DNA from 3 places in the Roseibium salinum genome. Region 1 is predicted to be linked to each of the others. Evidence: riboswitches for the same ligand, from Rfam matches in the RefSeq annotation. Region 1 holds a riboswitch; each other region holds the start of a gene.

Region 1 (2,256 bases):
GCCCATGAAGAACCCGGCATCGCTTTCTTCGTAAACCAGCACATCCTTGGCCGGGTCAGTGCCGATTTCGTGGCGGAACAGCTTCGAGGGCCGGTGATTGGCGTCGAGGCGGACGTAGAAGAGATACTTGTTGTCGGCGGAAAACACGCCGCCGCCGCCCGTGTCCTCGATCCGGTAGTCGAAGTCCTTGCCGGTGGAGGTGTCGCGGATCTGCAGCGCGTAATACTCCGAGCCCTTATCGTCGAAGGCCCAGGCAAGCAGCTTGTGGTCCGGAGAGTGACCGGCGCCGCCGAGCCTGAAATAGGCCTTGCCCTCGGCCTCCCTGTCGCCGTGAAGAAGCACCGTTTCCTCGCCGCCGTGGCGCGGCGTGCGGAAGAAGATCGGCTGCTGACCGCCGGTCTCGTATTTCAATCCGTAGGCATAGGGGCCGTCGGGGGAGGGAACGGAGCTGTCATCCTCCTTGATGCGGCCGCGCATCTCGGCAAAGAGCTGCTCCTGCAACTCCTTCGTCGGTGCCATCTGCGCCTGCTGATAGGCGTTTTCTGCCTCCAGATAGGCGCGGATGTCGGCATCGAGCACGGACGGGTCGCGCATGACCTCCTGCCAGTTCTCGGCACGGAGCCATCCGTAGTCATCCTGGCGCGAAATGCCGTGGGTCTCATGGGTGGTCGGGCGCGCTTCGGCGCGCGGGGGAAAGGCATGCTGTTTCATGGACCCGGAGGTAGGATTTTTGGGAGAAGATGGCAAGAGGACAGAGTGACACCCGCGCATAAGGTTGCGCCGCCGCCTTGTTGACACGCGGCAAAAAATCCCGCACTCAGGAAGCCATGGTTTCCGATTCCGCACTCCGGATCGGGATTAAAAGGGAACACGGTGCGGCGTAGCCAGAAGGCACCAAATCCGTGACTGCCCCCGCAACTGTGAGCGGTGAGCGAACCTGAAAGCGCCACTGGGGAAACCCCGGGAAGGATCAGGCAAGCTGCGACCCGCAAGTCAGGAGACCTGCCATTTCACCCTTAACTTCAACCCGGGCGGGGTGTCCCGGAGGAGCGAGTGACATGGCGATTCAGCCCCGATCGGCAGAATGTGGCATTCGGTTCTTTGACGCCCCGCGCAATCGCGGAGGGCGATATGAACCGGACTGCACAGAAAAACACCTTTGAAATTTCCTTCCTCCTGGCCGAGGCGAGCTGCCTTGGCGACCGCGCGGCCAGAGCCCTGGCGCCGGGCAAGCGCGGATTTGCTCTTGAAAGCAGCGTTATAGGTAATGTAATAACATTACAAATCACGGATGAAGAGGCGCGAAAGGAAACGGCATTGCAGGGCAGCAGGGGCGATTTACCGCCGGGAAGGCGGCCGGCAGCCAAAAGTGCACGCCTCGAGGGAGGCGAGCGATGAGCAGTGAGCCGCACAGGATTTTCATCTGCACTTCGTGCCGCTACAAGGGGGGCGATTGCCGTCCCGGCTTCGAGCTGATCTGCAAGCTGCAGCAGGCCCTGAGACGGGCGGCGCCGGTGACCGGCGACGACTTCGAGGTTTCCGGCACCGCCTGCATGGCCGGATGTTCGCGGCCCTGCACGATTGCCTTCAAGGCGAGCGCCAAGGCAACCTATCTGTTCGGCGATATCGATCCGGAAACGGATATCGACGATCTCGTGGCCTTTGCGCAGCTCTACCGCGAGCAGGAAGACGGCTGGTGCGTATCCGGGCAGCGGCCCGGAAAGCTGCGCGGCAGCACCCTTGCGCGCATCCCCGCGGCAATGATCGTCACCGGCGCGGACGAGACGGTGTTGTCGTGAGCGGCTCCGAGCTCGCCGTTCGCAATGCAAGCTGGAAGACAGGGCAGGGGAAATCCATTCTGCAACCCGTCAGCTTCGACCTTGCCGCAGGCCGGATCCTCGGCATTGCCGGTGCCAATGGCGCCGGCAAATCGACGCTTCTGCGGTTGCTCTATCGCTATCTGAAGCCCGGCACGGGATCTATCCTGCTGGACGGCGAGGATATCTGGCGCATGTCCGCGCGCGCCGCGGCCCGGAAGATCGCCGCTGTTCTGCAGGAGCAGCCGACCGACTTTTCGCTGAGCGTCCGGGAAATCGTCGCTCTGGGCCGCCGCCCGCATGCCGCAGGACCGGCAAGCGGCGGCAGGCGGGACGCGGAGATTGTCGAGGATGCCCTCGAGCGCATGGCGCTGTTGGGCTTCGCCAAGCGTTCCTTCGGGACGCTTTCCGGCGGCGAGCGCCAGCGCGTGATGGTGGC
Region 2 (2,256 bases), 700 kb from region 1:
AACCGCCTTCAGGGTCTCAAAGGGTGCGACTTCAAGAACATGGCTTTCGAAATCATCGTGATGATGGTGGTCATGGCGATGATCGTCATGGTCTTCATCGTGATCATGGTCATCATCGTGGTGATGATGATGCTCGTGCCGGTCGGACATGTCGTCTTCGGCTGCGCTGCCGCGGCCGAGCAGCACTTCGATCGGCAGCGTTCCCTTTTCGGCGGAGACGATGTGAACCGCGGGACGGATGTCCGCGGCAATCTTTTCCCGAACGGCTTTCAAAGCCTCTTCGGAGACCAGGTCCGCCTTGTTCAGAACCACGAGGTCGGCGCAGCGCAGCTGGTCGTGGAAGAGTTCCTCCACCGGGCTGTCATGGTCCAGGGCGTCATCGGCGGCACGCTGAGCTGCCAGTGCCTCCTCGTCGAGCGCGATCCGGCCTTCCGCCAGAGCGGCCGCATCCAGCACCGTCACCACGCCGTCGACCGTCACCTTCTGCCTGACTGTGGGCCATGAGAATGCGCGCACCAGGGGCTGCGGCAAGGCCAGGCCGGATGTCTCGATGACGATGTGCTCGGGCGGGTTGTCGCGTGCCAGCAGCATTTCCATCGTCGGCAGGAAATCGTCGGCCACCGTGCAGCAGATGCAGCCGTTGGTAAGTTCAACGACTTCTTCCGCAGAGCAGCCCGGGTCGGCGCAGCCGTTCACCAGCGAGCCGTCAAATCCCATATCGCCGAACTCGTTGACGATCAGGGCGATGCGCTTGCCGCCGGCATTCTGCAAGAGATTGCGGATCAGGGTCGTTTTGCCCGCACCCAGAAACCCCGTGACGATGGTTGCCGGTATCTTCTGGCCGGGCTGCAAGGTGGAAGTGGTCATATTGAAATTTCCGCTTGTGTGTTGGGTTTCATGAGCAAAGGCAGGCCGGCGGCGACAAAGACCACCTGGCTGCACGCCTGTGCCATACTCTGATTAAGCCGTCCCTGAGCATCGCGGAACGACCTGGAAAGACCGTTCTCCGGCACGATCCCCATACCGATCTCATTGGAAACGAAAATGCAGGTGCCCTCAAGGCGCGGCAGTACCTGGCACAGTTGCGCCGTCTGCGCACCGACATCCTTTTCGGAAAAGGTCAGATTGGACAGCCACAGCGTCAGGCAATCCACCAGCACAACCCTGTCGGGCCGGGATTCGCGCAACAGGACGCCTTTCAGGTCGAACTGTTCCTCGATCGTGTGCCAGGCGGCACCGCGCTGGTGCCGGTGGGCCGCAATCCGGTCGGCCATCTCCGCGTCCAGGGCGGCGCCCGTTGCGACATAGACCTTCTGCAGGCCGGATTTTTCCGCCAGGGTTTCCGCGAACCGGCTTTTTCCCGACCGGGCACCGCCTAAGACCAGTGTGGCACGAGGGCCTTGTGTTTCCGTCACCTGAATTCTCCCGGCCGTCCACCCGACAGCGTGCTAAGGGGTTGCTTCCTTGACGGCCGGTCTCCTGGCTTGCGGCTCGACGCGTCCTGCACCCCTTCCCGGCCCGTCCGGCCAGTGGTTTTCGTGCAGACGCTCACCGCTCACAGTTGCGGGGGCAGCTCCGGATTTGGCCAACTGGCCGCGACCGGATTCCCGTTTCATCCGGAATTGGCCGAGGCCTTTTCCGGAACCGTCGGTTTTCTTCCTAACCGTATATCTGAGCCGATACAAGCGGGTGCCGGCAAACGCCCGGATCGGCCGGGTCTTCCGGATTTGAAGGATGCATGTGTCAGCTTTTTCTGTAGACACCCGAAATCTGTCGGTCATCGGGTGCAAGCAGACGTTTGGAACGTGCCGTTTTCCAACGCGACCGACCGGGCGACAGTCATGAAAAATATACGGTTTTCCACACGCTGGCCAAAAAGATATCGGGGCGGCGAAAAAAACGCAGCCGGGGGCTTGGCAAACAGATCAAGCCTTTGATATACGCATCTCCATCGACGGGGCGGCTCCTTGCTGGCCCCGAGCGTGGTGATCCCCAGTAGCTCAGTTGGTAGAGCAAGCGACTGTTAATCGCTGGGTCGCTGGTTCGAGTCCGGCCTGGGGAGCCATCACCACCCTCTCATTCTTCCTTTGAAATGGCTGTATTCTTCTGGTCCGATCCCCATGGCCTTCCTGTGGATTCGCACGACCCATGCCTTGTCCCGCCCGGCGCTTGGCAGGTTCGAGCACTTGCCATGCGGCTCGTCCTCCATCAAGTTCGAATTTCCCAATTCTTCGCGCGATCGGCCCGCACTGGGCA
Region 3 (2,256 bases), on a different contig from region 1:
ATTCGCGCCATCAAACAGCTCGTCGAGGCCCGCATCCTGGCCTATCGCGACAGTTCTACCGGCCGCCGCTGGGTCCACCGCAACGACACGGGCGACATTACCTACGCCTACGGCCTGGATTTCACGCCGGCACGTGTCCGCTACCGCGAGATCAAGCGGCTTGCCGATGAGTGGCAGGCGGAGCTCAACGCGGAGCGCGAAGCCAGGCGGGCCGTGACGAAGCTCTCCAGGGCCATCATCGATATCATCGAGGCAACCACGGATCTGGACCTCTCCGACTTCCACGACCGGATGATGTCCATCATGGCGTGCGGAAAAGGAGCCCAGGAGAAGATGGTGCTCCTACAGGATCTTTATGACCTGTTGATCGAGGCGCTGACCGAAGGCCAGAAACAGGCCCATAATGTGGATAATTATCAATATACGACAGGCGAGCATGACACGAATGTCACCCAATTATTTAATACAAACTCTCAAGACTCTTGCCTAAATAATCGGACATCCGCTCACGCGGATGAAATCAATACTCAACCTGACGACGCCTACGGCGCCGAAATAGCTCCTGAAAGGGAGCAAGCGGCGGGGCAGTGTGGCAAAATCAGCCGCAATACCGGGCGGAAAGGTCAGAGAGAGGCGGATTTCACCCGGTCCGCGGCGCTGGACGCCGTTTCGATATCTCTGCTGGAAAGCGCGTGTACGACCGTCCAGAGCGATTTCGGTCTGTCACTCAAAAGCTGGGCGGAGCTGCTGTCTGCCGCCGAGGTGATAAGGCTGGGGATCGGCCTCAGCCAGAGCGCCTATTCCGAGGCATGCGGACGGCTGGGACGGCAGGCGGCCGCGGCGATCCTTGCGGTCGTTGCCGAAAAGGCGCTGCGGGATCCCGAAAGGATCAGCTCGCCGGGTGGGTACTTCCGCGCTTGCTGCGACCGTGCCGCTGAGGGCAAACTCGCCCTGGCACGATCGCTGTTTGGCCTGGCGGCGGGATGATTTCCGCCGGTGGGGGCTTTCGTTCGGTGCGGAATTAGGACATTATAGCGATGCTTGGTTTTCCAATCGGTACAAAGTGCCGGGAAACGAAGAGGGAATTCGGACAGGGCGGACCCAAGCAGGGCGCTCGGAGCCGAAGCCGCCCCCGCGACTGTATGCGGAGAGCGCACGCCGGATAAACCACTTGCAGATGTTGCAGGGAAGGACAGGCGATGTGCTGAGACCCGCGAGCCAGGAGACCTGCCAGGCATTGCTTAAAACCGGCTGTCGGGTGTGACGGCAAGAGGACAATATGACGACACAAACCAACACTGCATCACTTTCGCTTTCCAGCATTCTGCCGCTTGCTTTTGCGGCCGTCCTGGGCTTCGCAATCATCACGATCACCGGACACGTGCAAGCGCAAGGCCTGCATGACGCAGCGCATGACGTGCGTCACGCGACCGGATTCCCGTGCCACTGAGATGTTTTCCCGTTTATTGATCAGCGGCTTGTTCGCTGGCGCTGCAGCAGGGCTTATTGCGGCCCTGCTGCAGCTTTACTTCGTGCAGCCGGTCCTGCTCCACGCCGAGCTTTATGAAACCGGCGAACTGGTTCATTTCGGTACCGCAGCGGTCAGCGCTCACCAGGATGTCGGTGGTTTCGACCTGATGCGTGACGGCCTCAGCGTCGTTTTCGCGATGCTCACCTACACCGGATATGCCTTCATCCTGCTGGTCGGCATGGCGATTGCGGAAATGCGCGGAGCGAAAATCACCGCGCGCAACGGCTTGATCTGGGGTCTTGCGGGTTTCGTGACCTTCCACTTCGCACCGGGCTTTACGCTGGCACCCGAAGTGCCGGGCGTTGCGGCCGCCGATGTCGGCGCCCGGCAGATCTGGTGGTGGGCGACGGTCGTGGCGGCCGGCGCAGGCCTCTGGTTACTCGCCTTCGGCAGAAACTGGCTGGCATGGGGCGCAGCCGCGGTGCTGCTGCTGGCGCCGCATGTCATCGGGGCACCTGAGCCGGATGCATTCAGCGGCCCGGTGCCGACCGAGATCGGCGCTCTCTTTGCCAGCCGTGCCTTCGGCGTCGGCATGGCGGCCTGGATGCTGCTGGGATGTTTTGCCGGGTTTTTCTGGCAACGCGAGGGCGGCCGGATCGGAGCGGTTCAACCCGCCTGATACGGCTACGACCGGGACAGAACGGTCAAGCGGGCGGAGCATCCTGTTCCGCCTGTTTTTCTTGATACCTGCAGATTTGGTACTTCTATGGAACGTTCCCTCGCGC

Evidence for each region. Region 1 has a riboswitch for cobalamin ahead of ON753_RS07355 (hypothetical protein). Riboswitches for the same ligand answer to the same signal wherever they lie in the genome.
Region 2: another riboswitch for cobalamin. It lies ahead of cobU (bifunctional adenosylcobinamide kinase/adenosylcobinamide-phosphate guanylyltransferase); the one in region 1 lies ahead of ON753_RS07355 (hypothetical protein).
Region 3: another riboswitch for cobalamin. It lies ahead of ON753_RS03500 (CbtB domain-containing protein); the one in region 1 lies ahead of ON753_RS07355 (hypothetical protein).

What each region holds. Positions count from the first base shown of each region.
Region 1 is NZ_JAPEVI010000003.1:621,644-623,899, forward strand. Features, by position in the region: gene ON753_RS07350 (S9 family peptidase) at 1-711, opposite strand, end outside; cobalamin riboswitch at 812-1,024, shown strand; gene ON753_RS07355 (hypothetical protein) at 1,132-1,398, shown strand; gene ON753_RS07360 (DUF1636 domain-containing protein) at 1,395-1,799, shown strand; gene ON753_RS07365 (ABC transporter ATP-binding protein) at 1,796-2,256, shown strand, end outside.
Region 2 is NZ_JAPEVI010000003.1:1,324,193-1,326,448, forward strand. Features, by position in the region: gene cobW (cobalamin biosynthesis protein CobW) at 1-867, opposite strand, end outside; gene cobU (bifunctional adenosylcobinamide kinase/adenosylcobinamide-phosphate guanylyltransferase) at 864-1,415, opposite strand; cobalamin riboswitch at 1,453-1,664, opposite strand; tRNA gene ON753_RS10670 (tRNA-Asn) at 1,990-2,065, shown strand.
Region 3 is NZ_JAPEVI010000002.1:255,729-257,984, reverse strand. Features, by position in the region: gene repC (plasmid replication protein RepC) at 1-987, shown strand, start outside; cobalamin riboswitch at 1,026-1,249, shown strand; gene ON753_RS03500 (CbtB domain-containing protein) at 1,280-1,450, shown strand; gene ON753_RS03495 (CbtA family protein) at 1,401-2,150, shown strand; gene ON753_RS03490 (hypothetical protein) at 2,238-2,256, shown strand, end outside.